2 regions of the Orenia marismortui DSM 5156 genome follow, and region 2 is predicted to be linked to the other one. Evidence: a T-box and tRNA genes for the amino acid it is inferred to sense, from the RefSeq annotation. Region 2 holds a T-box; the other holds one or more tRNA genes.
The links. A T-box is a leader RNA that pairs with one kind of tRNA and senses whether it is charged. The one in region 2 lies ahead of ileS (isoleucine--tRNA ligase), so its partner is inferred to be a tRNA-Ile.

Region 1: it encodes a tRNA-Ile, which carries the amino acid that the T-box ahead of ileS (isoleucine--tRNA ligase) is inferred to sense. The anticodon was not compared.

The regions. Positions count from the first base shown of each region.
Region 1 covers NZ_KB900617.1:1,295,478-1,304,549, reverse strand. Annotated here, with positions in the region: gene pheS (phenylalanine--tRNA ligase subunit alpha) at 1-987, shown strand, start outside; gene pheT (phenylalanine--tRNA ligase subunit beta) at 1,113-3,515, shown strand; rRNA gene OREMA_RS0105885 (16S ribosomal RNA) at 3,934-5,474, shown strand; tRNA gene OREMA_RS0105880 (tRNA-Ile) at 5,557-5,633, shown strand; tRNA gene OREMA_RS0105875 (tRNA-Ala) at 5,635-5,710, shown strand; rRNA gene OREMA_RS0105870 (23S ribosomal RNA) at 5,762-8,725, shown strand; rRNA gene rrf (5S ribosomal RNA) at 8,856-8,972, shown strand.
Region 2 covers NZ_KB900617.1:54,361-78,815, forward strand. Annotated here, with positions in the region: gene remA (extracellular matrix/biofilm regulator RemA) at 1-79, opposite strand, end outside; gene OREMA_RS0100270 (hypothetical protein) at 321-806, opposite strand; gene OREMA_RS18075 (sensor domain-containing diguanylate cyclase) at 896-2,452, opposite strand; gene ileS (isoleucine--tRNA ligase) at 2,617-5,397, opposite strand; T-box leader at 5,765-6,004, opposite strand; gene OREMA_RS0100285 (SLC13 family permease) at 6,299-8,215, opposite strand; gene OREMA_RS0100290 (5'-methylthioadenosine/adenosylhomocysteine nucleosidase) at 8,992-9,693, opposite strand; gene OREMA_RS0100295 (TM1266 family iron-only hydrogenase system putative regulator) at 9,755-10,000, opposite strand; gene OREMA_RS0100300 (DivIVA domain-containing protein) at 10,026-10,550, opposite strand; gene OREMA_RS0100305 (photosystem II S4 domain protein) at 10,564-11,352, opposite strand; gene OREMA_RS0100310 (YggT family protein) at 11,421-11,690, opposite strand; gene proC (pyrroline-5-carboxylate reductase) at 11,694-12,512, opposite strand; gene OREMA_RS16865 (cell division protein SepF) at 12,502-12,930, opposite strand; gene OREMA_RS0100325 (YggS family pyridoxal phosphate-dependent enzyme) at 12,930-13,631, opposite strand; gene OREMA_RS0100330 (PhoH family protein) at 13,887-15,206, opposite strand; gene OREMA_RS0100335 (HlyD family efflux transporter periplasmic adaptor subunit) at 15,232-16,152, opposite strand; gene OREMA_RS0100340 (dicarboxylate/amino acid:cation symporter) at 16,617-17,816, opposite strand; gene OREMA_RS0100345 (efflux RND transporter permease subunit) at 17,985-21,062, opposite strand; gene OREMA_RS0100350 (efflux RND transporter periplasmic adaptor subunit) at 21,062-22,330, opposite strand; gene OREMA_RS0100355 (TolC family protein) at 22,350-23,627, opposite strand; gene OREMA_RS0100360 (TetR/AcrR family transcriptional regulator) at 23,647-24,222, opposite strand.

The DNA.
Region 1 (9,072 bases), 1.2 Mb from region 2:
GCTGTTGACCAAATTGAAAGAGTTGATAATTTGGAACAGTTAGAAAATTTGAGGATTAAGTATTTAGGAAAAAAAGGTGAGTTAACACAGATATTAAGAGGTATGGGAAGTTTATCTCCTGAAGAAAGACCTGTTGTTGGAAAACTAGTTAATCAGGTTAAGTCAAAATTGAATAATTTAATTACTGGTAAAGAGAATAATTTAAAAGAGGCTGCAAAACAAGCTAGGTTAAAAGATGAGAGTATAGATGTTACTTTGCCAGGTGATAGGAATAATTTAGGCAAACAGCACCCATTAACTCTAATTTTTAATGAAATAAAAGATATATTTTTAGGTTTAGGCTTTAAAATTGCTGAAGGTCCGGAAGTTGAAACTGATTATTATAATTTTGAGGCATTAAATTTTCCTGAAAATCATCCAGCTAGGGATATGCAAGATACTTTTTATATTGAAGGTAATACTTTATTAAGAACACATACCTCTTCTGTGCAGGTAAGAACTATGGAGAAAGAAGAAGCTCCAATTAGAGTTATTGCCCCAGGTAGAGTTTATCGATCTGATGAAATTGATGCTACACATACGCCAGTTTTTCATCAGGTAGAAGGATTAATGATAGATAAAGATATATCTTTTGCTAATTTGAAGAGTATCTTAATTAAAGTGGTACATGAGTTATTTGGAGAAGGTAGAAAGGTTAGATTTAGACCAAGTTATTTTCCTTTTACTGAACCAAGCGCAGAAGTAGATGTTTCTTGTGCTAATTGTGAAGGGGAAGGGTGTAATGTATGCTCTGGTACAGGTTGGCTTGAAATATTAGGTTCTGGAATGGTGCACCCCAATGTTCTTAAGATGTCAGGTGTAGATCCAGAGGAATATAGTGGTTTTGCATTTGGTATGGGAGTAGAGCGTATTGCTATGTTGAAATATGGTATTGATGATATTAGATTATTATATGAGAATGATATTAGATTTTTAAAACAATTTTAATTTTGATAGAATTAGTAAATGTTTAAAGGTTTTTAGGTGAGTAATTAGTGTGAATTATTTTAAAAATATCTAAAGACTTTCTATTAATCACTAATTACTAGTAACTAATATAAAGGAGGACAACTATGAAAGTTTCATATAAATGGTTAAAAGAATATATTGATTTTGATTATACACCAGAAGAATTGGCAGAAAAGCTAACTTTAGCTGGTTTGGAGGTAGATGGAGTTGAATATAAAGGTAGAGATATTCAAGATATAGTAATAGGAAAAATTACAGAAAAGAAAGAGCATGAAAATGCTGATAAATTATCTGTTTGTAAAGTAGATGTCGGTAAAAGTGAAGATTTACAGATAGTATGTGGTGCTAAGAATATGTCTGTAGGTGATAAGGTTCCCGTAGCTCTTGTAGGAACAACTATGCCAAATGGTATGGAAATTAAAAAAGCCAAGTTAAGAGGAGTAACTTCTTATGGTATGATGTGTTCTACAAATGAACTAAATCTTCCAGATGATGGAGTAGATGGATTATTTATATTAGAAGGCGATATTAAAGTAGGTAATAAATTAGTTGATGAATTAGAGATAGATGATATTGTTATTGAACTTGATTTAACTCCTAATTTTGCTCATTGTTTAAGTATGATAGGAGTCGCTAGAGAAATATCAGCAATTATAGACAAAGATATAAAATATCCTGAGGTTAAAGTTGAGGAGATAGAAGAGAGTATTGAAGATTGGATTGATGTTAAAGTAGAAGCTCTTGATTTATGTCCTCGATATACTGGGAGAGTGATTACAGGAGTAGAAGTAAGTGATTCCCCATTGTGGTTAAAGAAGAAGCTAGAGGCTGTTGGAATTAGACCTATTAACAATATAGTAGATATAACTAACTTTATATTGATGGAGCTTGGTCAACCGTTACATGCTTTTGATTATGATAAGTTAGCAGATAATAAAGTTATAGTAAGAAGAGCGAAAGCAGATGAAAGAGTAGTAACTTTAGATGAAGAAGAGAGAGATTTAAATGAAGAGATGTTAGTCATTGCAGATGGAGAGAAAGCTATTTGTGTAGCAGGAGTCATGGGAGGAACTAATAGTGAGGTTGATAGTGGAACAAAGAGAATTTTCTTAGAAAGTGCCAACTTTAATCCTGGATCTGTACGAAAGACTTCTCGTAAGTTAAGTATACATAGTGATGCTTCACATCGCTTTGAACGTGGAGTTGATATTAATATAGTAGAGTATGCTTTAGATAGAGCAGCTCAATTAATTGCTGAGTTAAGTGGAGGTAAAATAGTAAAAGGAATTAAAGATATTTATCCCAATAAAGTTGAAGATAAGATAATTGAGCTAAGACCTAAAAGAGTGAGTAATTTATTAGGAGAAGAATTTGCTAAGATAAAGATTAAAAAATTATTGGAGAGATTACACTTTAGCGTTGAAGACAAAGGAGATAAATTGGCAGTTACTATTCCGGCTTACCGAGTAGATGTAGAAGAAGAAATTGATTTAGTAGAAGAAGTAGCTAGATTATATGGTTATGACAAGTTACCTGCTGTTGAGCCTTCTGGAGATATTATTCAAGGTAAGAAAAGCTGGAAGCAGCAAGTAAAAGATCAGACTAGGATTTTATTATCTAAATTAGGTTTATTTGAGGTTCAAAATTATTCTTTTATAAATCCTGATTTTTTTGATAAAATTAATTTGCCAAAAGATAGTTTTATAAGAGATCGAATTGAACTAAGTAATCCTCTTGGGAAAGAATATAGTATCTTAAGAACAACTTTGATACCTGGTTTATTAAATAATGTTCTTCTAAATGATAATAGAAAAATAGAAAACATTGAGCTTTTTGAACTGGGTAAAGTATTTATTCCAAGTGAGGGTAAAGAACTTCCAATAGAAGAGTTAAAATTAGCTGCTGCGATTATGAAAGATGATCTAGAAGATATATGGAATGTAAATGCATCTGGATTTTTCTACTTAAAAGGGATATTAGAAAATTATTTCGATTCTTTAGGAATAAGAGGTGTTGAGTTCGAAATTGGAAAACATCCTACTATGCATCCAGGCAGAACGACTAAAATTAAAGTTAATGGTGATGTATTAGGATATTTAGGAGAAGTGCACCCAGATGTTCAGGAGAATTATAAATTTGAAAATAGAGTTACTATATTTGAACTTGATTTTAATCTAATTGTAGATAATGCAACAGCTCAAAGGAATTATAATCCTTTACCAAAATATCCTGCTTCAACTCGAGATATTGCATTAGTTGTTAGCGAGGATATTAACACTAAACAGATTGAAGATATTATTTTAAGTATAGGTAGTAAAATTTTAGAATCGGTTGAACTTTTTGATTTATATCAAGGTGAACAAGTAGAAGATGGTTATAAAAGCTTAGCTTATTCATTAATTTATAGAGTTTCAGATAGAACTTTGACTGATGATGAGGTTAACAGTGTTCAAGAAAAGATTGAGAAAGAATTGGATAATAAATTAGGTGCTAAAATTAGAGAGTAGCTTTGAATAATAAAAGAGTAGGAATTCCTACTCTTTTATTATTCTTTAAATGTTATATGACTTATTATTAATATTTTTGTTTTTTCTTGACTATACTTTGTTATTTTGCTATACTAATTCTTGTCGCTTGCAAAAAAGCTTTAAATTTACTTTTTAAAGTTTTTATTGACAAGTCTTGATTCAAATGTTAAACTTATTGATGTTGTCGCTAATAAATCTTTTGTTTTTAAAAGTTATTGAAAAATAATTTTAAAAAATTATTGACAACATTGTTTGAAATTGATACAATATTTCTTGTCGCATGACAAAAAGACATTTGGTCTTTGAAAACTAAACAATGTAAGTTTTCAACTAGTCGTAACAAAATGAGCTAATCAAACTTGTAATTAAATGTGTTTTTCACATTTAAATAAATCTTTTATTGGAGAGTTTGATCCTGGCTCAGGACGAACGCTGGCGGCGTGCTTAACACATGCAAGTTGAACGCGAAAGTTACCTTCGGGTAATGAGTAGAGTAGCGGACGGGTGAGTAACGCGTGGGTTATCTACCTTTAAGTTAGGGATAACCTCTCGAAAGAGGGGCTAATACCTGATAATCTCTTACGAGCAAAGATGGCTTCTTCTTAGCTATCGCTTAAAGATGAGCCTGCGTCCCATTAGCTAGTTGGTGAGGTAAGAGCTCACCAAGGCGACAATGGGTAGCCGACCTGAGAGGGTGATCGGCCACACTGGGACTGAGACACGGCCCAGACTCCTACGGGAGGCTGCAGTGGGGAATCTTCCGCAATGGACGAAAGTCTGACGGAGCAACGCCGCGTGAATGATGAAGGCCTTCGGGTCGTAAAATTCTGTCCTTAGGGAAGAATATTTTGGTTGTTAATAACAGCTGAAGTTGACGGTACCTTTGGAGGAAGCCCTGGCTAACTACGTGCCAGCAGCCGCGGTAATACGTAGAGGGCAAGCGTTGTCCGGAATCATTGGGCGTAAAGGGTACGCAGGCGGTCTAGTAAGTCAGAGGTGAAATCCACCGGCTCAACCGGTGAACTGCCTTTGATACTGCTAGACTTGAGGATAAGAGAAGAAAGCGGAATTCCTAGTGTAGTGGTGAAATACGTAGATATTAGGAAGAATACCAATGGCGAAAGCAGCTTTCTAACTTACTCCTGACGCTCAGGTACGAAAGCTAGGGTAGCAAACGGGATTAGATACCCCGGTAGTCCTAGCCGTAAACGATGGATACTAGGTGTTGGAGGTTCGATTCCTTCGGCGCCGCAGTTAACGCATTAAGTATCCCGCCTGGGGATTACGACCGCAAGGTTGAAACTCAAAGGAATTGACGGGGGCCCGCACAAGCGGTGGAGCATGTGGTTTAATTCGATGCAACGCGAAGAACCTTACCAGAACTTGACATCCCTGTGACTATTTCTTAACCGAAAGTCTCCTCTTTGAGGACACAGAAGACAGGTGGTGCATGGCTGTCGTCAGCTCGTGTCGTGAGATGTTGGGTTAAGTCCCGTAACGAGCGCAACCCCTATCCTTAGTTGCCAGCACGTAATGGTGGGGACTCTAAGGAGACTGCCGCGGAAAAACGCGGAGGAAGGTGGGGATGACGTCAAGTCATCATGCCCCTTATGTTCTGGGCTACACACGTGCTACAATGGTCTATACAGAGGGTGGCTACACCGCGAGGTGATGCTAATCTCTAAAGTAGATCTCAGTTCGGATTGCAGGCTGAAACTCGCCTGCATGAAGCTGGAATCGCTAGTAATCGCGGATCAGAATGCCGCGGTGAATACGTTCCCGGGCCTTGTACACACCGCCCGTCACACCACCCGAGTCGGGGGCACCAGAAGTCATCGGCCCAACTTAGTGAGGGAGATGCCGAAGGTGTGCCTGGTAAGGGGGGTGAAGTCGTAACAAGGTAGCCGTACCGGAAGGTGCGGCTGGATCACCTCCTTTCTAAGGAGTTATTTATACTCCAAACGAGTTGAAAACTGCATTGTTTAGTTTTGAGAGACTAAATTCTCTTATAATATAGAATGGGTCTATAGCTCAGTTGGTCAGAGCGCACGCCTGATAAGCGTGAGGTCAGTGGTTCAAATCCACTTAGACCCACCATGGGGACATAGCTCAGTTGGGAGAGCGCCGCCCTTGCAAGGCGGAGGTCGCCGGTTCGAACCCGGCTGTCTCCACCATTTTTTATTGTACTTTGAAAATTGCACAATAAATAATTTTACAAGCGTCTAGATTAAGTTAATAAGGGCGCATGGTGGATGCCTTGGTGTTAGAAGCCGATGAAGGACGTGGTAAGCTGCGATAAGCCTTGATGAGTTGCACGCAAACTTTGATTCAAGGATTTCCGAATGGATAATCTGGTAGGTTAATAACCTATCATCTTAGAGTTAATTCATAGCTCTAAGAAGGGAACTGGGTGAACTGAAACATCTTAGTAACCCAAGGAAAGGAAAGCAAAAGCGATTCTCTAAGTAGCGGCGAGCGAACAGGGAACAGCCCAAACTGTAATAGTGTCAAATTTATGGATCTTGCTATTACAGGGTTGTAGGACTATTAGATGTCGCCATAACGACATCATAGTATTGCTTTTATTTAATTGAAGTAGCTGGAAAGCTACACCACAGAAGGTAATAGTCCTGTAAATGAAAAATAAAAGTAGACTAGATAGTATCCTGAGTACCATGAGTCACGAGAAACCTCGTGGGAAGCAAGGAGGACCATCTCCTAAGGCTAAATACTTTCTAACGACCGATAGTGAACTAGTACCGTGAGGGAAAGGTGAAAAGAACCCCGGAAGGGGAGTGAAATAGAATCTGAAACCATGTGCCTACAAGCAGTCAGAGGACGTATATTATCAGTCTGATGGCGTGCTTTTTGCATAACGAACCGGCGAGTTATGATATGTAGCGTTTAGGTTAAGCTTTGAATGTGAAGCCGTAGCGAAAGCGAGTCTTAAAAGGCGTTAGTTATATGTCATAGACCCGAAACCGAGTGATCTATCCATGGTCAGGGTGAAGCACGTGTAAGAACGTGTGGAGGCCCGAACTACATTGACGTTGAAAAGTCATGGGATGAACTGTGGATAGGGGTGAAAGGCCAATCGAACTCGGAGATAGCTGGTTCTCCCCGAAATAGCTTTAGGGCTAGCCTTAAGTGAATGCCCTTTGGCGGTAGAGCACTGATTGGACTAGGGGCTTTATTAAGTTACCGAATCCAGTCAAACTCCGAACGCTGAAGTGGTTTATCTTAGGAGTCAGACTATGTGGGATAAGCTTCATAGTCGAGAGGGAAACAACCCAGATCGTCAGTTAAGGTCCCAAAGTATGGACTAAGTGGCAAAGGATGTGAGATTGCATAGACAACCAGGATGTTGGCTTAGAAGCAGCCATTCATTTAAAGAGTGCGTAATAGCTCACTGGTCGAGTGGTCTTGCGCCGAAAATGTCCGGGGCTTAAGTCCATCACCGAAACTACGGATTGTTTTTACAGTGGTAGGGGAGCTTTCTATTTGGATTGAAGCAGTACCGTAAGGAGCTGTGGACTGTATAGAAGTGATAATGCCGGTATGAGTAACGATAAGATAGGTGAGAATCCTATCCGCCGAAAGTCTAAGGTTTCCTGAGGAAGGCTCGTCCGCTCAGGGTAAGCCGGGACCTAAGCCGAGGCCGAAAGGCGTAGGCGATGGATAATTGGTTAAAATTCCAATGCCACCTCCTTACCATTATGAGTGATGGGGGGACGCAGGAGGATATGTTAGCCTGACAACGGTTTGTCAGGTCGAAGCACCTAGGAGGATAGTTTAGGTAAATCCGAACTATCTTAACTCTAAAGTGTGATCGGGAGCTTCTAAGGAAGCGAAGTAATTGATTCCACACTGCCAAGAAAATCCTCTAGCCAGGTAAGTGGTGCCCGTACCGTAAACTGACACAAGTAGACGAGATGAGAATTCTAAGGCGCGCGAGAGAACCTTCGTTAAGGAACTCGGCAAAATTGCCCCGTAACTTCGGGAGAAGGGGTGCCTCATTAGGGTGTATGCCCAAAGAGGTTGCAGTGAATAGGCCCAAGCGACTGTTTACCAAAAACACAGGTCTCTGCTAAGACGTAAGTCGATGTATAGGGGCTGACGCCTGCCCGGTGCTGGAAGGTCAAGGGGAAATGTTAGGATTATTCCAAAGCATTGAACTTAAGCCCCAGTAAACGGCGGCCGTAACTATAACGGTCCTAAGGTAGCGAAATTCCTTGTCGGGTAAGTTCCGACCTGCACGAATGGCGCAACGACTTGGGCACTGTCTCAACGAAGGACTCGGTGAAATTGTAGTACCTGTGAAGATGCAGGTTACCCGCGACAGGACGGAAAGACCCCGTGGAGCTTTACTGTAGTCTGATATTGAATTTTGGTCCAATATGTACAGCATAAGTGGGAGGCTTTGAAGTCGGTACGCTAGTATCGGTGGAGCCAAAGGTGGGATACCACTCTTATTGTGCTGGAATTCTAACCATGTGCTGTTATCCAGTGCTGGGACAGTTTCAGATGGGCAGTTTGACTGGGGCGGTCGACTCCTAAAGAGTAACGGAGTCGCCCAAAGGTTCCCTCAGTGCGGTCGGAAATCGCACGAAGAGTGTAAAGGCAGAAGGGAGCTTGACTGCGAGACATACAGGTCGAGCAGGGACGAAAGTCGGGCTTAGTGATCCGACGGTAGAGAATGGAATTGCCGTCGCTCAACGGATAAAAGTTACCCCGGGGATAACAGGCTTATCTCCCCCAAGAGTTCACATCGACGGGGAGGTTTGGCACCTCGATGTCGGCTCGTCGCATCCTGGAGCTGAAGCAGGTTCCAAGGGTTGGGCTGTTCGCCCATTAAAGCGGTACGCGAGCTGGGTTCAGAACGTCGTGAGACAGTTCGGTCCCTATCCGTCGTGGGCGTAGGATATTTGAAGGGATCTATCCCTAGTACGAGAGGACCGGGATGGACGTACCTCTGGTGTACCAGTTGTCTTCCAAAGGCATTGCTGGGTAGCTACGTACGGATCAGATAAACGCTGAAAGCATCTAAGCGTGAAACTGACCTTAAGATGAGATATCCCATAGAGTCAATCTAGTAAGATCCCTGATAGACTATCAGGTTGATAGGTCGGAGGTGTAAGGATAGTAATATCTTTAGCTGACCGATACTAATAGATCGAGGACTTAATCTAGATCTGAAATTATTATTGTGCAATTTTGAAAGTATATATTAGTTACTAGCAACTAGCCTCTAGCTACTGGCAAAATCTTTTAAAGATCTAGCCGGCGGCCAGAAGCCAACAGCTAAAAACTAAATAAATTTCTGGTGGTAATTGCGGAGGGGTCACACCTGTTCCCATTTCGAACACAGCAGTTAAGTCCTCCAGCGCCGATGGTACTGCAGGGGCAGCCCTGTGGGAGCGTAGGTCACTGCCAGAAACTTAAATAAAGGAAGATCTTATTTAAATAAGATCTTCCTTTATTTTTTATTATTTAATAAATAAAAAGGTATTTTTATATTAAATATCTAACTTTAATA
Region 2 (24,455 bases):
ACTCTGGACTAACAATAGCAATAATTCTGTTAGCTGCAACAATATTTCCAAACCCAATATTGATTAATTTAATATTCATTAATAATCCTCCTTAAAATTATAATAACGAACACTTTATAGATGGTAATTATATTATATGTAAAGATATATTATAAATATTTAGACTAGTTTATAATATATCATAAATCAATCATGTTTTGCAAGAAAAAAATTATATTTTAAACTCTAATAAGCCTTTATAGTACAAGTACTTTATATCTGAAAACTATTAAATTTATTATAAAAAATGAGGATTAATATATATTCCTTTTGTTTTTCTGCTAACCTTCTATTATCTTATGGTTAACCTCTTTTATGATCATATCATGAGTCTTAACATGTGAAAACAAATAAGCAATCAATAAATCATATTCTTTCTGGTCAATCTCATTGTAATATAACATACTATCTAAAATAGGGACAGGAAATCTATCTTTAGGAACAATAGCTAATAATTTTTTTTTACCATTGGGCATCTTAACGAATATTTGTAAATCATTGATTTTAGAACTGAAAAGAGATAACTTACCCTTCTTAATAAAGTAATTATTAGTAGGTAATTTGCAAAGTTCAGAGTTAATACTTGGAGTCGAAACTATATAATATATTTGTTCAAAAGAAAATTCCAAATCATTAAAGCTATACCCTAGCTTTTTTAATTTCTTAGTAGCAAAAAAATCAAGCCCCAAACAATAGAGTTTCTCTCCAGTTAACAATATAATAGTTATATAAAGAAACATCCCAATAATTAATAAATTATCTAGCATCATATACCACTCCTCTTTATTTTAAACTATAAACATTTAGAGGCTTTATAATTTTAATTTTAAGTTTAATATTTCTTAAAAATTGATAATTATTTTTTCTTATCTATTAAATAGTCTTTATATAATTTAACATTGTCTCTTCCACATAATTTAGCATAATACAATGCTTCATCTGCAACATTTAATAACTCACGATCACCACTTGCATCTTTAGGAAAGACAGCTACTCCCACACTAATAGTAACTTTAGATTTAGGTTGTGTCTCTTGATTTTTAAATTTACTTTCTGATACCTTTCTTCTAATTCTATCAGCTATAGATAAAGCCAACTTTTGAGATATATTAGGTAGAATAATAGAAAACTCTTCTCCACCAAACCTACACACAATATCTTCATCTCTCACATTACTTGCTAGTATACTAGATAATTGTTTTAATGCTTCATTTCCAGCAGGATGTCCATTGTTATCATTATAAACTTTAAAATAATCTATATCTATCATCATCAAAGCCAAACAAGTTTCTTTTTCTCTACATTCTTCTATCTTATCTTTTATACTTGTTTGAAAGAACCTTTGATTATAAAGTCCAGTTAAATTATCTTTAATAACCATATCTTCTTTTAATTTATTAAGCTTTGCATTCTGGATAGCTATAGCAGCTTGGTTAGCAAAAGGTAATAAAGAATCAATATCTTCGTAAGTAATTTCTTTTTGATTCACTATATTATCTACTGTCAATATTCCAATTACATTACCTTTAACTATAAGGGGAACTAATGCAAAAGCTTCCATACCTAATTTAGCAGCTAGTTCACATTGAAAATTATCATCAGGATTCATCCATTTAATATTATAAGATTGTTGATTTTCTATAGCTTTAGTAGCTATATTATCTTTATTCAAATCAAAAACTAAGTTTTGAATAAGATCATTTAACTCTATATGAGTTGCTTCAAGTTCTTGCTGAATAAAGATCATCTCTTCTAAATTAATTTTATCTTTGGCAATATTCTCCCAAATTTTCAGGCCTTCTTCTTGATTTAAAGGACCAATACCAATATTCCCCTTTAACACATTATCCTCTCCAGCAATTAAAAATAAAATAGCTCGATTAAACTCTAAACCTGACCCAGCAGTTACTGAAGATAATATGATATGTAGGATCTTGTCCAATTCTAAAGTTCCTTGCAAAAGAGCACTAACTTCTCTTAAACCTCTTAATTCTTTAATCTGACTAGATAATTTTAAATTTAATTGTATACTATTTTTCAATTTATTTTGGATTATATTAAAGACTCGACCTAAAAATAAAATTGTTATTAAAAAGAATAATATCTGATATGTAAGCGATATCACACTAATATCTGAAAGTATTAATACAGGAAGGGAAACCAATAATGAAATTACTCCACCAAGTGTATCAAACAATATTATACTAAGAATAATAAATATATATATAGCCACAATACCTAATTCTTTATTTAATAAATCAGTAAACAATATATTATTTGATATAAATATCATAATTAAACCAACTAACATAAGTAATTTTACTATCTTTGATTTATTTATAACAGATGAAACTAAGCTTATAATCATAGGCACTAATAAAGAGATTAATATAAAAATAGATATTCTTAACATCTATCCCCCTCCTCCTATTAATATATTCTATACTAGTATACTTTTACCTGCTATCTAATTATGAAATATTATGAAATTATTTTAGTAAATTACAATCCTATATTCCTTAAAATATGAGCAAAATAATAAAGCTTGTGGCTATAGCCACAAGCTTTAAATAATAATTATAATTGAGTTACTACTTCTGAACATCTAGCACAGATTTCTGGATGTTCTTCATTATTACCGACACTTTCACTATAATTCCAGCAGCGGTCACATTTTTCTCCGGCTGCTTGAGTTACTGCTACTTTAATATCAGACTCTTTTCCAGCATATAAATCATCACTTTTTTCTTCATCATCTTCTGATAATTCAGCAACAGAAACGATAAATAACTCTGCTAAATTATCAAATTTAGATAAGAATTCATAAGTCTTTTCACCTGCATAAATCTTAACAGCAGCATCTAAGGAATGTCCTACCACTTTATCTTTACGAGCAATCTCTAATGCCTTAGAAACATCTTTTCTAATAGTTAACAATTCTTCCCACTTAGCTTCTAGATCTTCATTGATATATTCTTCTTTGACAGTTGGCCAGTCTTCTAAGAATACACTCTCAGCATGGTCACCTTCTGGTAAGTGTTTCCACACTTCTTCAGCTGTATGAACTAAGATCGGTGAAACAATCTTAATTAGTGTAGTCAAAATTTCATACATAGCTGTTTGACCAGACTTACGTACTGGGTCATTCGGATTTAAGATATATAATCTATCTTTCAAAATATCCATATAGAAAGAACTTAAATCTACTAAGCAGAAGTTATGAACTGCATGATAAATTTTATGGTATTCATAATTTTCATAAGCTTCTTCTACCACTTGAACTAATTTTTGTAATTTCATTACTCCCCAACGATCAATTTCAGTTAATTCATTATAAGCAAGCTTATCCTCTGCTGGATTGAAATCGGATAAATTACCCAAAATATAACGAGAAGTATTTCTAATCCTACGATAAACCTCGGCATTCTCTTTTAATATCTTATCAGAAACTCTAACATCCTCTTTAAAGTTAGAAGATGCAACCCATAGTCTTAAAATATCTGCACCATATTGCTTGATAATATCATGAGGTGAGACAACATTACCAATAGACTTAGACATCTTCTTACCTTTCTTGTCAACGGTAAATCCATTAGTTACAACTGCTTTATATGGAGCTTCTCCTCTAGCTGCAATAGAAGTCAGTAATGAAGAGTTAAACCAACCACGATATTGGTCAGTACCTTCTAAATATAGATCTGCAGGTCTATCTAAGATATCATAATTTTCTAATACAGCAGCATGACTAGCTCCTGAATCAAACCATACATCCATAATATCATGTTCTTTTTCAAAGTCACTGCAACCACACTCACAAGTTGTCCCTTCAGGAAGCATCTCATTAGCCTTTAATTCATACCAAATACCTGATCCTTGATCAGCAAATAACTCTTTTACTGCTTCAATAGTATCTTCTGTTACTATTGTCTCCCCACAATCTTTACAATAGAAGATTGGAATTGGAACTCCCCAAACTCTCTGACGCGAAATACACCAATCAGTTCTATTTTCGATCATATTAGAGATTCTCTTTTCTCCCCATTCAGGATACCAATCAACATTTTTAACAGCTTCTAAAGCCTCATCTTTAATATCCTCTACACTAGCAAACCATTGTTTTGTAGCTCTAAAGATAACTGGATTCTTACATCTCCAACAATGTGGATAAGAATGATCAATAAAGTTTAAATTCATTAATAAGTCATCTTTTTTCAATAAGTCTGTTACTTTAATATTAGCATCATCATAATACATTCCTTCAAATTCTGGCCCTGCTTCTTCAGTAAATGTTCCTGTATTGTCCATTGGTGCGAATACTGGAATATCATATTCTTGACAAACAACATAGTCATCATGACCATGACCTGGAGCAGTGTGTACACAACCAGAACCTTGTTCTAAGGTAACATGGTCTCCTAGAATTAATAGTGATTCTCTATCATAGAATGGATGCTTACATGTAACTCCCTCTAACTCTTCACCTTTAAATTCAGCTACTATACTATACTCTTTAATTCCACAAATATCCATCATTTGATCTAATAACTCTTTAGCTGCTACAATTCTGCCATTATTAGTCTCAACAATTACATAATCAAATTCAGGATGAACTGAAATTGCCATATTAGATGGAATAGTCCATGGAGTTGTAGTCCAGATAACTACATAGTCATCAGTTGTTAGCTCTTCTCCACCTAAGACTTTTCCTTCTTTTACTGGAAATTTAACAAAGATAGAAGGCCCTCGACTATCTTGATATTCAATCTCTGCTTCTGCTAATGCAGTTTCGCAATCAGTACACCAATGTACTGGCTTTAATCCTTGATATAGTAAGCCCTTTAATGCCATTTGACCAAAAACATCAATCTGCTTTGCCTCATATTGAGGATCTAAGGTAATATATGGATTATCCCAATCTCCCCATACACCTAATCGCTTGAATTGTCCTTTTTGTCTTTCTACATATTTTAATGCATAATCTCTACACATATCTCTTAATTCTGTAGTAGATAACTCTTTTCTTTTTTCTCCTAACTCCTTAGTCACCTTATGTTCAATTGGTAGTCCATGAGTATCCCACCCTGGAACATAAGGAGCTTGAAATCCTTTTAAGTGGTTATATCTAGTAACAATATCCTTTAAAATTTTATTTAATGCATGACCGATATGAATATCTCCATTTGCATAAGGGGGACCATCATGTAAAATAAACTGTTTAGCCCCTTCTCTCTTCTTTAATGCTTTCTCATAGATGCCCTTCTCTTCCCAAAACTTTTGGAATTCTGGTTCCCGCTTTGCTAAATTAGCCCGCATAGGAAATTTTGTTTTAGGTAAATTTAACGTATCCTTATAATTCATCTTTACACCCCTCTTTTTATAGTTGACAGTTGACAATGTACAGTTGACAACCTTTAAATATCTTATATTATTCAAAGATTAAACTATTTTCTATACACCGAAAACTATATTATAAAGCAAAAATAAACTTAGTTAGTACTCATTCTTCTATAATCAAAATTTCAAAAACTAATTTAAAATAATTTTTTATCACGGATATCCATAGGTTTACACGAATACTTTAAAAGATTTTCATTGTAATATAATAATTTATCCGTGTTTTATTCATATCAATCAGTAGCTAATAAGTCTTTTATTTTTACTGGCTAAACCATTGAAACTCTTTAAAACTTATAATTCCTTTCAAAAAATAAAAAAACTCCTCCCTGAAAGGGACGAGATTATAATCGCGGTACCACCCTAATTAGTATAATTTTAGCTGCTAGCTACTGGCTAATAATATACTCACTCAAACAGAATAACGGTCTGCTCCGATTCCTTCTACTATTTTAATTTCAAAGGAATAGCTAAGAGACGATCTTCAATAAAGCTTCTGTTCCTAGGCTTACACCATCCCTAGTTCGCTATAACTTCTACTTCATCTACTCTTCTCTATGATTGCTATTTAATCATATAACATTTTGTCTTACATTATAATACATTTCTTAAATTAAGTCAATAGAGAATTAAAAATAACCTTCTAGCTATTATTATTAAAAACAACCCATTATAATAATAATTAAGTTTCTAAAAACTAAATCAATAAACTCATGTTGTCAACTTACTCAGCTAAATCATCTAAAATCATACTATTAAAACCTCTCCTAAGACCTAAACTAAATATCATATATTTTTAATACTCATCAGGAAGGTTTATGTTTTTATTGAAGATACATAGATTCTTTTATATTAATTTTTCAGATCATATTCCCCAAAATATAGATATAAAAAGAGGAACTATAATTGCTAAGATTATTTCTAAAGGTGCACCTACACGAATAAAATCACGGAACCTATATCCTCCTGGACCATAAATCATTAAATTTGTTTGATATCCAATTGGACTTGAAAAAGCAGCACTAGCAGCAAAGGTTACTGCTAGTACAAAAGCAAAGGGATTAGCTCCAATTTGCTCAGCTGCATTGACTGCTACAGGAATCATAAGTACTGCCGTTGCATTATTACTGATAATATTAGTTAATAAAACTGTGAAGTAATAGAAGATACCCAATATTACAACCGGCGGAAAGATACCTGTTACTTGTAGTAATTGACTAGCTATAAATTGTGCAGTACCAGTCTGCTCAATTGCCACCCCCAATGGAATTAAACCAGCCAATAAAAAGACTACTTCCCAGTTTATTGCTTCATAAACTTCATTAGGTTTTACCAAATTAGTAGCAACCATTGCTATTACCCCACCTAAGGTAGCAATAGCAATCGAAATAATATTCATTGAAGCTAGAATAATTACAGATGATAAAATTCCTAGTGCTAAAAATATTTTAGAAGGGCTATAATTGGGTCTTTCTACATCATCTTCAATAATAAAACTCATATTATTATCTAAACGCTTCAAAGTAGCATCTGTTACTAGCAAAAGTAATACATTTCCTGATTTCAGGCGAAAACTCTTTAAATTTTTGTAAGATATCTTTTCATTATGCTTAATAGCCAATAAACTGGCATCATAACGTTCAAGAAAATTAACATTATTAATAGTTTGACCTGTCATAAAGGAATTATCAGGAATAACAACTTCTATAATTTTCTGACCTTGAACTGAATCTTCTAGTTGATTTTGATTAATTTTAATATCTAGCAATAAACTTATCCCTTTATTCTCAATAAATTTTAATAATGTTTCTTTTGCAGCTCTGATTACCAAATGATCTCCAGACCTAATCGTCTTTACATCTAATGGCTCCATAAATTGTTCCCCTTCACGAGTCATTTGAATAACATCTAAATCTTTATCCAAATTTTTGAAGGCTTCACCTATACTTTTACCCAATAAAGGAGAATTATCATCAATTTTTACTTCCGTTAAAAACTTCTCCATTTTGTAATCTTTTAACAAACTTTTAGACTCAACTTTTATTCTCTCTGGAATTAAATAATACCCAACTGTAACTAAATAAATAAACCCTACTCCAAATACTATTATACCTAATTTAGTAAACTCAAACATCCCAAAAGGATGATTGATAAGTCGAGCAGATACTTGACTGGCTAAAATATTAGTAGATGTACCTAATAATGTTATAGTTCCTCCTAACATCGAGGCATAAGAAAGAGGAATTAATAACTTTGATGGTGATACTTTTGTTCTACGCCCCAGATTAGTCACCATTGGAACAAAAGCCGCTACTACTGGTGTATTGTTAATAATACTAGCAATAAATCCTGTAAAAGCAGTAATTGTTCCTACCTGCTTCTTCTGATTATCTCCTGTAAAACTTTCTAGTTTATTACCTAATAATTGCACTGCTCCACTATTTTGAATTCCCCTACTTAAAACAAACATAGCCATTATCGTCACAGTTGCGCTATTACTAAAGCCTGATAATGCTTGTTCATTAGATACCTTGGTCCATAGATTTAAAGCTACAAGAATCACTGGAACTGCTAATGCTATAATCCCAATTGGAACTGGTTCCCAAACAAATAACCCTAATAATAATATTATTACCGAGCCAACTATTGCTATACTAGTATTAAATTTAGGGATTATTTCTGTATAATTGTTTAAATTATCTGCTGCTTGAGATATTACTGGATAAAGACAAGCTAATAACATTCCTATTAATAATATAAATACTATTTTTTTAACTTGCATAAACAAATAAACCCCTCCTCAATCTAATTACTAGCAATCCCTCCTCTTAAACGGAATTCCATCCATTTTTAGCTTAATACCATATATTCTCTATTACCTTAGTAGTCTTTTATAATAGGAAATAAAAATACTTTCTCTAACTGTTTAATAGTTTTTTAGCAAAAAAATTTACACCTAGCTATTTAATTAACCTTAAGTAGCAAAAGATAAAAGGAAATGAAAAATTCATTCCTCCAATATATCAAATATTCTAGTATTAATTGGTGTGAAAGATAATCTATTAATTTCTTAAAAACAGATAATAATTTTTGATTTTTTCAATAAATGTCTCCCTATAGAAATATCTTTATAAACTCTTATTTCTTTTGGGCAATATCAAATAAAGCTAAGATAGAATATTCACATTCTTTAGATAGATTCATTATTTGCTCTATTTATCCGATATCTAGGCAGCTCTAACACTGCTTCTTCAATTTTAATTACGCAATGTTGATCGTGATACTACCGAATCGACTTGGCATAACCACGATCTTTTATATTAATACGCAATGTTGATCGTGGTACTACCGAATCGACTTGGCATAAGCTCACTCTGAAACTAAACAGTCACTTTATACTTTATGTGAAAATTTGATCTATATAACTAATATATATTATTCATAATGATAAGTTGAATTTAATAATAATCCATATCTCTTTTTACTACTAAAAAGAAGTAATACTATTCATTTCACCTTAGATTTACATCTAACCTTAGATAAAAATTTAAAATCAATCTATATATTCTTCAACATTTCTACTACTATCTTATACGAATTATCAGCAGCTATCTTTGCAAATTCATCAAAGGAAATATTAGCTTCTCCATCAGCTTTGTCAGACATTGAACGAATGATTACAAAGGGCTTAGAATTCAAAAAACATACCTGTCCTACTGCTGCTCCTTCCATTTCAGTACAATAACCTCCAAAAGTACTTTCTAACCAGGCTACCTTTTCTCTATCAGCTATGAATTGATCTCCTGATAAGACTCTTCCTATCAAAACTTTGATATCTTCTTTAGCCGTGACCTTCTCTCCTGCAACTTTAGCTAAATTAACTAACTTCTCCTCAGCCTCAAAAAATACTCTATCCAAGCCAGGAACTTCGCCATATTCTCTACCAAAACCTGTAACATCAATATCATGTTGTGCTACCTCACTAGAGATCACAATATCACCAACATCTAACACTGGATCAACAGCACCAGCTACACCAGTAAAGATAATTTGATCAATAGCAAAATCATCAATTAAAATCTGAGTACAAACAGCAGCATTTACCTTACCTATACCACTACGAACTAAAACAACTTCCTTATCAAGCAACTCTCCTGCATAAAACTCCATACTCGCCTTATTAAGAGTGTCCTTTAAGTCTAATTCCTCTTTTAACAACTCTATTTCTATATCCATTGCTCCAATAATACCTATTTTCAATTATCTTCACTCCTCTATATAAAAGTAACTATTAGCTACTAGCTAACAGTTAATAAACACATTATGTAGTAAGCATTGACTTAACCTTAACTCCATCTATATTACCAGCCTTACCAGCTAGAGCTCCAATCTCATCATTAGTTCCATCCACAATTAAGGAAATAATATTCAAACCTCGATCATCATAAGGCAAACCCATTCTTCCAACAATAATATCCCCATAATCAGCCAAAATATCATTTACCTTATTAGCAGCTTCTAAGCGATCAGAAATAACAATACCAATAACTCCAATACGCTTTTCCATCTAATCTCCCCCCTTACTTCTACTATTAATCTTCTTCTACAAATTCTAATTCTTCTTTAATAGCCTGTAAATCCACATTATCATCTTCTAACATCTCTAAATGACTTTCTAAGAACTGTTTTAACCTAATTTTTGTCAAACGTTCAACATTTGATAGTTTATTGTACTGCTTATATTTTTCTTCTGCTTTATTTTGAGCAACTTGTACTATTTTTTTAGATTCCAATTTAGCATTTTGAATTATATCTCTAGCTTTCAGTTCAGCCTCTCTGATAATAAATTCTGCCTCTTTTTCTGCTGTGATTTCTCTAGTTTTAACTACTTCTTCTGCTTTATTCATCTTTTCTTCTATAGCATATTCTTTTTCTTCATAAGTTTCTACTTCATTTTTTAACTCTTGTATCTCTAGCCTTAACTTATCATTCTCTGATATAATCTCTTCATAGTAGACACCTATTAAATCTAAATAATCATCTACCTCTTGAGTATCATAACCTCTAAGAGTTTTTTTAAATTTTTTATTGTAAATATCTGCAGGTGTAAAAGACATAAGTTATCTCCTCCTAAATATATCGCTTCAATTTTACTTTGATTCTTCCTCGATTAGATTCACCTAATAATTCATCAATCTCTACTCTTCCTCTACCTCGAATAGATATAATATCATCTGTTTGCACAAAGTGTGCTGGATTATCAATAACTTTCCAATTTACCTTTACTTTTCCTTGTTCTATCTCTTTACTCATTTTATTCCTTGAGGTTGAAAAACCTGAACTAGCTATAGAATCAAGTCTCAAGGAAGCAACAGTTGTATTTATCTCTTTTATTCTTTCAGGCTCAATTTCTAAAGCATCAAAATCCATCTCTACTACCTCAACTCCAATTTTATGGACTTGCTCAAGGTTTAATAATAGATAATCTCTTATCTCTTTAGCAACAACAGCTTGACATCCTTGCTTATATAAAATTAAATCACCAACCATCTCTCTTTTAATTCCAGTTCCCAAAATTGACCCCAAGAAATCTCTATGGCTTACTTTTTGAAATTTAAATTGTCCTCTAATATCGAGTAAAACAATAGGACTTTCAACTATGTCTGGCAGATAATAATCTGGCATTAAGGATATTCTTCTTCTTTCAGCCCTATCATAACCACCATATTCCAAAAACTTCAGATTAGGAATCTGCTCTAAAATTGCTTTAGCTAAATACAAGTGGTGAGGGTTAAGAAAATTAGTAAAGGTTGGTTGATGCCTGTTTAAAGCTAAATCTGCTTTATCTAAAATCTGTGATAACTCTATTCTATCCTCTTCATTATTTACATGAGAGAGCAACCTCTCTTTATCAACCACTATTATCACTCCTAGTACCTTAATTGTTGATAATTAGTCGATATCGACTAATTATCAATATCTAATTACTAAAATAAATAAATTAATAGTCTAATCAATCCATCTCTAATGATTTGTAAAGCTAAAAAGGCAATAATTGGTGAAAAATCAATTCCTCCAAAGGAAGGCAACAACTCACGAATTGGTCCTAAGATTGGTTCTGTAAAACGATAAATAAACTCCATTAGCTTTCTCATCCCTTCATGATGAGCTGGAGGACGTACCCATGATGCTATAATCCTAGCAAGAATTAAATAATAAAAGAACTTAAAAACTAAATCTACCAGTGAAATTAACATCTATTACTCCTCCCCCCTTAATTCTTTAGATTTCAATGTAGCCGCTTCTATAGCCGAATAAAAAGCTGAACGAACTCCTTTTTCTTCTAATATCTTTAAACCTGTAATTGTTGTACCTCCAGGAGAGGTTACCATATCCTTTAATTGAGCAGGATGCTTTTCTAACTCTAAAACCATTTTAGCAGAGCCAATTATAGTTTGTAAAGCTAATTCTAAAGCATTATCTCTGGATAAACCAACATTTACTCCTGCATCAGCTAAGGCCTCAATAATTAAATAGATATAAGCTGGACCACTTCCACTTAACCCAGTTACAGCATCCATTAAATCTTCTTCTACCTCAACTAGATTACCAACACTACTAAATATCTCTTCTACTAATTCTTTATCCTCTGCTTCAAAATCGCTTCCTAGGGTATAGGCTATAGCTCCTTCACCAATTAAAGCAGGAGTATTTGGCATCAATCTAACAACTGTATTATTTGAAGATAAATATTCTTTTATCATTTTAGTTGTAACCCCTGCTGCTATTGAGAATATTTTTTGAGATTCATCAATATCTTCTTCTAACTCTTTTAAAACTACAGGAATCACTTTAGGCTTAACTGCCATAATAATATAATCTACATTCTTAAGCAATTCAAAATTATCTTTAGCTATTATTACCTGATACTTATCCTTTAATAAGTCTAACCTTTCTGCTTTAATATCACTAATATACATCTGATTTGGCAGAAAGATCCCAGAATTTAAAATACCTTTGATCAAAGCTTCTGCCATAGACCCCGCACCAATAAATCCTATCTTCTTATTACTTGGCATATAAACTCTCCTTCTCTTCTTTAGATAGACCATTATTATCAGCTTGATAATTTATCTCTACAGTTTCAGGTGCAAATAAAAAGATGCCTTCACTAACCTTTTCTACATTTCCATCTAAAGCATAAATCACTCCACTTATAAAATCAATAATTCTAGTAGCTAGTTGATGTTCTACATCACTTAAGTTAAGCAATACCGACTGCTTATTTTTTAATTCATCAGCTATCTGCTGTGTATCTTCAAAAGAACTAGGCTTAATAATTGTCATATTCTTTTCAGAATCAGAAACAATAGAATTAAAATCTAGATCTCTTTCAATGTCATCTTGCTGATAACTATTACTCTCTCTCTCTATCTCTTGGGGACTTAAAGAAAAGAATTGATCAATTTTATTTAATAAAGTATCTATAAACTCCATCATTTATACTCCCTTTCTCCAAAAATTCCTGATCCAACCCTTAAAATAGTTGCTCCTTCTTCAATTGCCACCTCTAAATCATTGGTCATCCCCATCGATAATTCATCCATCTCCACATTTTCTATTCCTATAGCTTCTATTTTTAACGCTAATTCTTTTAATTTGCGAAAATATGGCCTTACCTCTTCAGGGTCATCAGAATATGGAGCAATTGTCATTAATCCTTTTATCTTTACATATTCAAGTTTAGATATATTCTTAATCAATTCAATTGCTTCTTTAGAATAAATACCAAATTTATTATCATCTTCAGCAGTATTTACTTGTATAAGAATATTCATTACCCTATCTTCTTGCTTAGACCTTTTATTGATCTCCTTAGCTAACCTTAAACTATCTACAGAATGAATCAAGGTACATCTATGTCTTCTAGCTAAATACTTAACCTTATTTCTTTGTAAGTGACCAATCATATGCCACCTTACTTCAGAATCAAATTCATCATATTTATCTGTTAATTCTTGTACCCTACTCTCTCCAAAATCATTAATTCCATCATCTAAAATAACTTTCATCTTCTCCAAAGAATGATATTTAGAGATAGGTAATAATTTAATCTCTGAAATATTACGTCCTGCTCTTTTAGCAGCCTTCTCAATTCTCTCTTCTATTTTATGTAATCTACTTTGGATATCTTGCATAATCAACCTCCCTACTATAATTATATATTTATTATTCTTTTTCTGCAAAAAAAATACACCTATCTGGTGTATTATAGAAATAATTAAATATAGCTAAATAAATATACCAATTACAAAGTTTATTTTTTAACGATTATTAGATATTAATTAATTTCTGGCTTTTAGTTAAACATTTTAATATTTGCTTAAAACTAAAAACCAGAAATCAGTATCTAAATTGATATAATAATACACCCATTTAAGATATAAGAGTTATTATAATGAACTAGCTGCTATTTCAGCCAATTCTGATCTTTCACCTTTAGATAAAGTTATATGACCAACTAATTCTTTATCTTTTAATCTCTCAACTAAATAAGTTAACCCATTGCTATTACTATCAAGGTATGGATGATCAATTTGATAAGGGTCTCCAGTCAATACAATCTTTGTATTCTCACCTGCTCGAGTAATAATAGTCTTAATCTCATGGGGAGTTAGGTTTTGTGCTTCATCAACTATAATAAATTGATTTGGAATACTTCTACCTCTAATATAAGTTATTGCTTCCATTTCAATTAAACCCATTTCCTTTAAATCTGCTACAGCACTGGCTGTATTCTCATCTTTGCCCCCTACCAAAAATTCCATATTATCAAAGATAGGTCTCATCCAAGGAGCTAACTTTTCATCTTTATCTCCTGGTAAGAACCCTAAATCATTACCCATAGGAACAATAGGACGTGTTACTATCAACTTTTTATAATCTTTATCTTCTACAACTTTTTGTAATCCCGCTGCTAAAGCTAATAATGTCTTTCCAGTACCTGCTTTCCCCACTAAAGTAACTAATTTAATATTATCATTTAACAATAATTCAAAAGCACATCTCTGTTCTCTATTTCTAGGAACAATCCCCCATACATCGCTAGAATTAAATATAAATGGGACTAAATAATTTTTACTTTTATCATATCTACATAGAGCAGATTGAGATCCACCAAAACTATCCTCTAAATTAACAAATTGATTAGAATATAGCTTTTCATCTAAAGATAATTCTTCTTGATTCAATCGCTTATTTGAAAAGAAGCTATTGATTTTATCAGCAGGAACTTTTATATCTTTAAGTCCTGAGTATAATTCATCAATATCAATTGCATCTGTAGCATAATCTTCAGCTTTAATGCCCAGTGCATCTGCTTTAATTCTCATATTGATATCTTTAGTAACTAAAATAACGGGAATATCTTGTTCATTTTGTAAACCTAAACTTGTAGCTAAAATTCGATTGTCAGGTTTGTTAGGATCAATACCTTTAGGTAATTGAGCTAGAACTTGATGGTTTAATTCAATTTTAATCTTACCACCATTATCTAACTCTACTCCTTCAGATAACTTCCCTTTTTTCCTTAGTTCATCTACATATCTTGAGAATAATCTGGCATTTCTACCAACTGAATCCTGCCTTTTCTTCTTATCATCTACTTCTTCAATCACAACCATTGGAATAATTATATTATTATCTTCAAATGAAAATATTGATTTTGGATCATGAAGTATAACATTTGTATCTAATATATAAATTTTTTTCATAATTATCCACCCCATCACAATAATATTAATTTAGAATTACTTTAACTCCAGGTCCTATTCCTTTAATAACTGCTTTTCCTTCTACTTCTCCTAATACTTTAATTTCTTTAAAGTATTTTTTAGTATAACCATTTACCATAACTCCTACTTTATCACCTCTTTTTACCAAAGAAGAACTCGGAACCACTATTCCATGATATCTTTTTCTAATAATTTCAACATCAACTCTTCTTAAATCAACTAATTCAGGAATAAATTTGTTAAATTTAATTACCATAATATTTTGAGGTTTATCTGGAATAATAGATCTTATCTTCCCTTTAAAATAAACTCCTTTTAATTGAGAAAATAATACCTCTATAGTAGTTCCAACTTCATAGTTAGATAGTTGATTTTGGGGTAATAAAACCGCTAGATAAAAAGTAAAATTATCAATGATTTTAAAAATTGGTCTACCAAGATTAACATTATCTCCTGAGTTAATCGGATTAATCTTACCTTTTAAATTAATAAAAGAGTCATAGTTTAATTTATCAATATTCTCTTCTCTTAAGGTCATTTCTAAACCATCTATTTTATAGCTAACTATTCCAGCATAATAATTATATAAGTTATCTTCTTCATTAATATTACGAATAGTTGCTATATGGTTTCCTGTACTTATTCTTTCCCCTTCGTTTTGATAAAGTTTAATTTTTCCTCTTTTAGGAGCAAAGGTAACCCTTTCCTTTCTAATCAAAAGCCCTGAAGTTTTAATATGATCTTTAATTGTTTCATAGGAAGTCATTACTATCTTACTAGAATGATAACCTAAAAAATTAATTATAAAAATAATTAACAATCCACTAATAATAATTGTTAATAAGAATTTAATAAATCCACTCAAATTATTTCTTTTTACCTTCTTATGATCAACCTTACTGGTTATTCTCCCAAAATCTCTCATAGTAACCCTACCTTCAATTAAAAGCAATAAATTTTTAGAGATTATTACTCCATACTTTTATAAAATTTAATGTTAAATTAACTCTAGTAATTTAGCAAAGGATTTATATAATTATATATTTCTTTTTCAAATCATATAATTCCTACTTATATTTAAAAATAATCTTAAATTTAATGTTTCTTGAAGGTTTTCTACCTATCTAAGATATATTTCATCTTAGGATTACTCTACCTATCTATTTAATATAATATTAAGTAATATGTAAAAATATGTTTTAATTTCATCAATTGGTCTTGTTAAGATAATTATACCTATGTTTAGATGTTCCATTATAATATAGATTTAAGCTATTTAATTATCAATTATAACAGATTTACTACTAAAGCTCAATAGCATTTATCTTTATAAATAAAAAGAGCTTAATCATATGATTAAGCTCTTTTTATTTATAAATTTATATAAAATTATAAACTTTCATTATTAATCTCTTCTTGCTTAGTAATATTCTTATTCTCAGATAAGCTATCCATAATAATTGATATAGCACCATCTCCCATAACATTAGATGCAGTACCAAAACTATCTTGAGCTAAGTGTAAGGCAATCATCAGAGACTTTTGCATTCCTCCAAATCCAAGCATTCCTTCTAATAGCCCTAAAGATGCCATTACTCCTCCACCTGGAATACCTGGTGCAGCAACCATCGTAACCCCTAACATTAGAATGAATGGAAACATTGCTGCAAAAGTTACTGCTTGACCACTTAACATCATAACTGCCATTGAAGCTAATGTTAAAGTAATTGTATCTCCTGCTAAGTGAATTGTAGCACCTAACGGTACAACAAATTCAGCTATATCTTCTTCTACATCATTACTTAGTACAGAACGAACAGTTACTGGAATAGTGGCTGCTGAAGATTGAGTTCCTATAGCTGTAAAATAAGCTGGCAACATATTTTTTATTGCTTTGAAAGGGTTTTTCTTGGCAATATTACATGCTACCAAATATTGAATAATCACATAAGTAGTTTGTAAACCAATAATTAAGATGTAAACCTTACCAAAAGAAGCCATAATAGAAGCTACTTTACCCACATAACTCATATTAGCAATAATACCTGCAATATGTATAGGTAATAATGGAATAATAACTACTTTAATTACTTTTTGCACTATACCTTGAAAATCTTTAATTACATTATAAAGATTCTTTTCACTTAAATTGGCCATCCCAAGCCCAATCATAAAGGCAGTTACTAGGGCTGTCATAACTCCCATCATTGGTGGAATATCGATAGTGAAAAAAGCATCTACTGTATTCTCTATTGTATTTAAATCTTGACTTCCATCTAGTAAAGCTGGCAGTACAGCTTTACCTAAAATAAAAGCTAATGTTCCAGCAATAATAGTCGATAAGTAAGCTATACCTGTTGCTAACCCTAGCAATTTACTAGCTCTTTTCCCTAGTTCAGCAATACCTGGAGCAACAAAAGCAATAATAATAACAGGAATAATATAACTTAAGAAACTCCCAAAAATATTATTAAATGTTTTAAATAAACTAATTGGCCACTCTACTCCTACTTTTAAACAAAGACTCCCTAAAATCAATCCTACAACAATACCTATAACTAGTTTTGGTAATAAGCCTAATCTTTTCATTTCTTCTCTCCTCCTAATTACTTATGTTTGTCATAAATGGACATTTGTCTTTTATAATTATACAAACTTTCTTAAAAATTTTCAAGTAATATTTCTAAATATAATATTGCTAACACAAAATAAAAAGTGTTGCTTGGGTAAAAACCCAAGCAACACTTTTTATTTTTATTATGCTTTTATCTCTGTTTCTTCATCTCCATGGAGAAGATTTCTTAAAAAGTTCATTACTAATTTAGAAATATCTTCCATGATATCATAAATAACTGGAACAATTACTAAGGTCAAAACTGTAGCAAGAGATAATCCTCCAATTACTACAATTGCCATCGATTGTTGCATCTCAGCACCTGCTCCAATTCCTAAAGCTAAAGGTATCATTGCCAGTATCGTTGTCAATGAAGTCATCATAACTGGTCTTAATCTGATCGGTCCAGCATTTAAAATAGCTTCTTCTCGTTCTTCATGTTCACGGCGAGTATTGATATAATCAACCAATACGATACCATTATTAACAACAATTCCCGCCAGCATAATTATTCCTATAAAACCATTAATACTTAAAGGAACACCTGTAATTGCCAACGCAGAGATTGCTCCTACCAGAGAGACTGGCACTGTAAACATGATTATAAATGGATGGACTAAAGATTCAAACTGAGCAGCCATTACCATATAGACTAAGATGATTGCCATAATCATCGCCTTCCCTAATTCTTGGAAGGATTCTTTCATATCTCCAGCATCACCTTGATAGTTAATACTATATCCAGCTGGAAGATCTATCTTATTTAGTTTAGATTTAATATCTCCTAATACCGCACCTAAACTACGATTGTGAGTATCTGTAGAGATAGTAAACTTACGTTCTTGCTCTTCTCTTTCTATAGCATTTGGACCTGTTGCATATTTTATCTCAGCTATTTGTGATAATGGTACTAATCCCCCTTTTGGAGAATTGATCTTAATGTCTAATAACTTATTAATCGAATTGGTCTCTTCATCAAATAACTTCAAGCGGATATCATACTCTTTTCCATTCTCTTTATACTTACTTACATCCGCACCATCGATTGCAGTATCTAAAGCATTAAATAATTGTCGCTTAGTAATTCCTAATTCTTTAGCTAAACTCTCTTTTGGGATAATCTCCAACTCTGGTTTGCTAGCTTTAGGTGTAATTGCTATATTTCTGCTTCCTTCTGTAGATTGAATTTCTCCTTCTATCTGCTTAGCTAAAGCTAATAAAGTGTCTAAATCTGGCCCTTGAACATTAACACTAATCGCACTACCACCTTTACCTTTACGCCCCATCGCTGAAGTCTGTGGCACAACATTGATTTTAGCTCCAGGCACATCCTTTAATCTAGTTCTAATTATCTCAGCTATCTCAGTAACACCACGATCTCTTTCTGCTAAATCTACCAAATCTACCTCTATTTCACCTTCATAGCTATTACTATTAGATCCAACTTCACTAGATAAACTATCTATCTCTGGAATATCCCCAATCTTATCCTTCATCTCTTTAATGAACTCATTAGTATTCTCTAGCTTAGTACCTTGAGCTAATTCAAAATAAAGGTTTACTACTCCTCTGTCAGTCTTAGGCATAAATTCAACTTGTAGAGGGATTAATTTACTTTTAAGTCCAAAAGCAAACAAGACTAGAATAACTATCAAAGATATAGCAACAACATAACGCCATTTTAAAGCCACTCTCAAAAGTTTTTGATATGCTTTAGTAACAATTCCCCGTTTATTCTTTTCTTCATCTATCTCAACTCGCAATAATTTGGAAGATAACATTGGTATAAAGGTCAGAGCAACTACTAAAGAAGCAAGTAGTGAAAATGCTATAGTCTTTGACATTGGAGTAAAGATTTCACCAGCAATCCCCTCCACAAAGACCATAGGTAAGAATACAATTACTGTAGTCATAGTAGAAGCAAAGATAGCTATCCCTACTTCTGCCGTTCCTTCTTTAGCTGCCTGAATCCTACCTAGTCCTTCATGATGATGACGATAAATATTCTCTAATACTACTACCGAGTTATCCAATAGCATTCCAATTCCTAAACTCAATCCACCTAAGGTCAAGTTGTTTAAAGTCAGTCCTCCAAAGTACATCATTGCTAAAGTGGCAATTACTGAGGTTGGAATCGCAGTTGAAATGATTACTGTTGTTCTGATATTTTTCAAAAATAGAAATAGAATTATAACTGCTAAGATTCCCCCCATAAAGAAGTTCTGTTGCACACTGGCAATAGAGTCTTTAATGAATTCAGAGGTGTCTGAAATAACCTTAACTTCGATATTCTCAGGAACTTCCTGCTTTAATTCTTCTATCTGCTTATTAACTGCATCGGCTACTTCTACAGTATTGGCATCATTTTGTTTCTTTACTCCTAAAGTAATACTTCGCTTACCTCTCAAATAACTATACTGCTCTATTTCAGCATGAGTATCTTCAACTACAGCAATATCTGATAGATTTATCTTCTGACCACTAGAAGATATTAACTGAATATCTCTAATCTCATCTACACTTTCAAATTCTCCTTCTCCCTTTAACGAAAGTTCTTTAGTACCATCATCTACTTCACCAACACTCATATTTAAATTAGAACTTTTAATACTAGATGATATATCATCTAAGGTCAAGCCATAACCATTTAACTTCTCTTGATTAACTTTAATTTGAATCTCTCGCTCTAAACCTCCAACAATATCTACAGCTGCAACACCAGATATCTTCTCTAGCTGTGTTTCGAATTTATCCTCTGCTAGCTGTTTTAGATAAGTTAAATTACCACCAGACATAGCTATCTTAATAATCGGTCTATTGGCCGGGTCAAATTGCATAATAATTGGTTCATCAGCCCCATCAGGCAGAGCATCTTTCACCATATCAACCTTATCTCTAACATCATTTTTAGCACTATCTATATCTGCACCCCAGTTAAACTCCAAGATGATTGTAGAGACACCTTCTTTACTTGTAGAACTAATCTTGTCCAATCCTTCTACTGTAGCTATAGTCTCTTCTAAGGGATCAGTCAGGGAATCCTCTACCTCTTCTGGACTGGCACCATTATATTGAGTTTGAACAACAACATATGGCAAGTCTAAATCTGGCAAAAAATCAACACCTAGTCTAGTAAAGGATACACCACCAATCAATACAACTAAGAGAACAAACATAGTAATAGCTATTGGACGATCTATTGAAAAATCCGATAGCTTCATTATTGCTCACCTCCTCCTACAATTCGCACTTCATATCCAGCTGTTACTTGTTCTGAACCAACAGTAATCACTTTATCTCCTGCTTCAATTCCTGATAAAATCTCTATGCTTTCTGTTGTAGTTAATCCTGTGTTGACTTCTTTTTTTACTGCTTTATTCTTCTTAACTATATAAACATAAGATTTATCATTCTCCTGAATTAATGCTTGCTTAGGAATAACTATTTTGCCAGCACTATGCTCTGTTTTAATCTTAACCTCAGCATACATCCCTTCTTTGATTAAATTATTAGTATTATTAACTTTGATTTCAACTGGAAAACCTAGCTTTTCTTGATTTAATGCTGGACTTATATTCTCAATTTCACCTTCTAGTTTATGGTCTAAAGCATTAAAATCCACTTCTACCGACTGATTCAACTCTAAACTATTTATATTTTTTTCACTAACATAAGTTTTTATTTCGATTGAACTAAGATCTAAAATGGAAATTACTGCTTGTGCTCCTGCCATTTCACCAACTTCAATATCAACCTTTGCTATTAATCCCGCAAAAGGTGCTTTAATTTGAGTCTTATCTAAATTTAATTGTGCTGTATTTAATTGAGCCCGAGCTTGCTCTACATTAGATTTTTGAGTATTGATTGCTTCTTGAGTTGGACCAGCTTGAGCCATCTTTAAAGACTCTTGTAGTGCTTTATAATTATTCTTAGCACTTATATATTCTGTTCTAACACTCTCTAATTGTTGTTTAGAGATAGCCTCTTTATCAAATAGCCTTTGATAACGTTTATAGTCTCTTTCTTTCTGCTCATAACTAACCTTAGCTTGTTCTACTTGAGCAGTTAACTTATCAATCTCTTCTTGTCTACTTCCAGCTAGAAGTTCTTCTAAAGCTGCTTGAGCAGAATTAAAAGCTGTTTTAGCTTCAGCTACTTGTGCTTTAATATCTGCTTGATCTAACTGAATTAACTTATCAGCAACTTTAACTTTGTCTCCTTCATCAACTAAAATTTCTGTTACTCTCTTTTGTAATTCTGGTGTTAAACTTGACGACTTAATTGCTTTAGCCGTGCCTGTAACTGTAATATAATTAGATATCTCACCAGTCTTTGCTGTTATAATTTCTACTGGAATTCCAACTGCTTGTTGAGTTTTTTCTTGATCAGACGTTTGTTTGCCTTTATTAGATCCACACCCTGTTAAAACAGTAATTGTTAACCCAAATATTAATAAAATCATAACCATCTTCTTATAATCTTTTAACATGATACTTCCTCCTCAGATGTTATTTGGCTTCTTCAGTAATCTTGCCTATTACTTTATTCAACTCAGCTACTGCTAGATTATAATCATAAATTGCTTGATAATACTGAATTTGAATTTGTTGATAAGTAGTTTGAACATCTAATAAGTCTAAACTACTAATAATCCCCTCTTTAAACTTTAATTCATTATTTTTTAAATTCTCTTGAGCCTGTTTTAAATTTAATTTATTTAAGTTAATTCTCTCTTTTGCTGCTCTTAAATTTAGTAAAGTAGTTTTAATTGATAATCTAATATCCTTTTTGGTCTGTTGTTGATCTATCTTAATCTTTTCTAGCACTTTCTTTAACTGCTTTTCTTGTTGCTTATCTCGACCACCATTAAACAAATTATAGCTAAAGCTTAAAGTAGTCTGCCAATCACCATCACTAACAGTTAGCTTATCATCACTAGCTTCATAACCTGCATTTAAACTAATCTCAGGATAGATATTACTATTCTTCTTATTCTTTAAGTTTAATTTTGCATTCTCTTCTTGTAAATCTAATAGCTTAAAGGTAGATTTATTATGTAAGGAATACTCATAAACATCTTCCATTTTAAACTCTGCTTTTTGCCAGTTTAAAGCATCGCTAATCTTTAGTTCAACATCATCGCTCATATTTAAAGTATTTTTTAAGGCTAATTTAGCAGTTTCTAAGTTATTTTTAGAAATCAATAATTCCTGCTGAGCTTGGTTATAACTAACCTTAGCCTGTAACAGATCACTTTTTGTACTAATTCCAACCTCTTTATTAACTTCAGCAACCTTTACATACTCTTTATTCTGATCAACTTGTTGCTTTCTAAGATCAACTGTCTCTTTAATCTTTAAAATATTGTAATATTCTTCTAACACTTGATAAATAACCTCTTCTTTCTTCTGTTCTAACTGTAATTTGCTAATTTTTAAATTATTTTTAGCTATTTCATAGGCAGATCTTAACTGACCTGCTTTAAATAAAGGTTGCTTTAAATTCAAACTGACACTATAATTATCTTTACTAGCTCCAACTTGTGGTTCTTCACCAGATCTAGTATAGTTACTTCCTAAATCTAGCGTAGGATAAAAGGCACCTTTGGCTTCCTTTAATTGGGCTTCTGTTCTTTCAACCTCTTTTCTTAATTTATTCAATTCTGAATTCTCTTCCACAGCAATTTTAATTGCTTCTTCTTTATTAATAGTCTGAGAAGCAGAAGTAATAGTAGATAAGCTGAATAATAAAATAATTACTAAGATAAAAACTTGTCTTCTCTTCATAACAATCCTCCTTAATCTATTAAGCCTTAATTCCACTTAACATAATCTTTAAAATTAAATCTGTTGTCTCTTCCACATCTTCTAACTTATAAACACTAGGATTATAACTCCCTCCAATAGACCCTAAAATAAAGTTAGCCAACTCTTCTGATTCAATGTCTATAACAAATTCATCACCTTCTTGTCCCTCTTTAATTATTTTAGATAAATTATCAATTGATTCTTTTCGTAACTTGTGTATCTTCTTATTAAAGTGCTTATCAGGAGTAACTGAACTATCTTGAATCATCTTAACTATATTCTTACTCTCTTTGAAAAAATCAAGATGTGATCTAATTATGGTTTTTAATTTTTTTATAGCAGTTTTATTAGGGATTTGAGCCTCTCTTACTAATTTCTCATTAAGCAATTCAATTCCTGAAACGATAATCCCCCAAAACAACTGCTCTTTACTATCAAAATACCAATAAACTGTCCCTTTAGCCACTCCTGCTTCATCAGCTATCTCAGCAACAGTTGTATTATGATAACCTTGTTTAGCAAATAATTTAATTGCTGCTTGAATCAATCTCTCCTTTTTTGAGTTTTTCCCCATATATCATACCCCTTTTTATTTTTTGGCTGACTGGTCAGTTTGACTGTTTAGTCAATATGTTAACATAAGTTTTCCTTAAAGTCAACCATTTTACATTGTGGGATAATAATTCTAGGTTTGCAAATAAAAAAACTATCAGCAGATTACACTGATAGTAATTCTAATATTTTAATTTTTAACTCCTTCTTTATCTTGATAAACTAATTTACTAAACTAGCTATTATCCATCTATA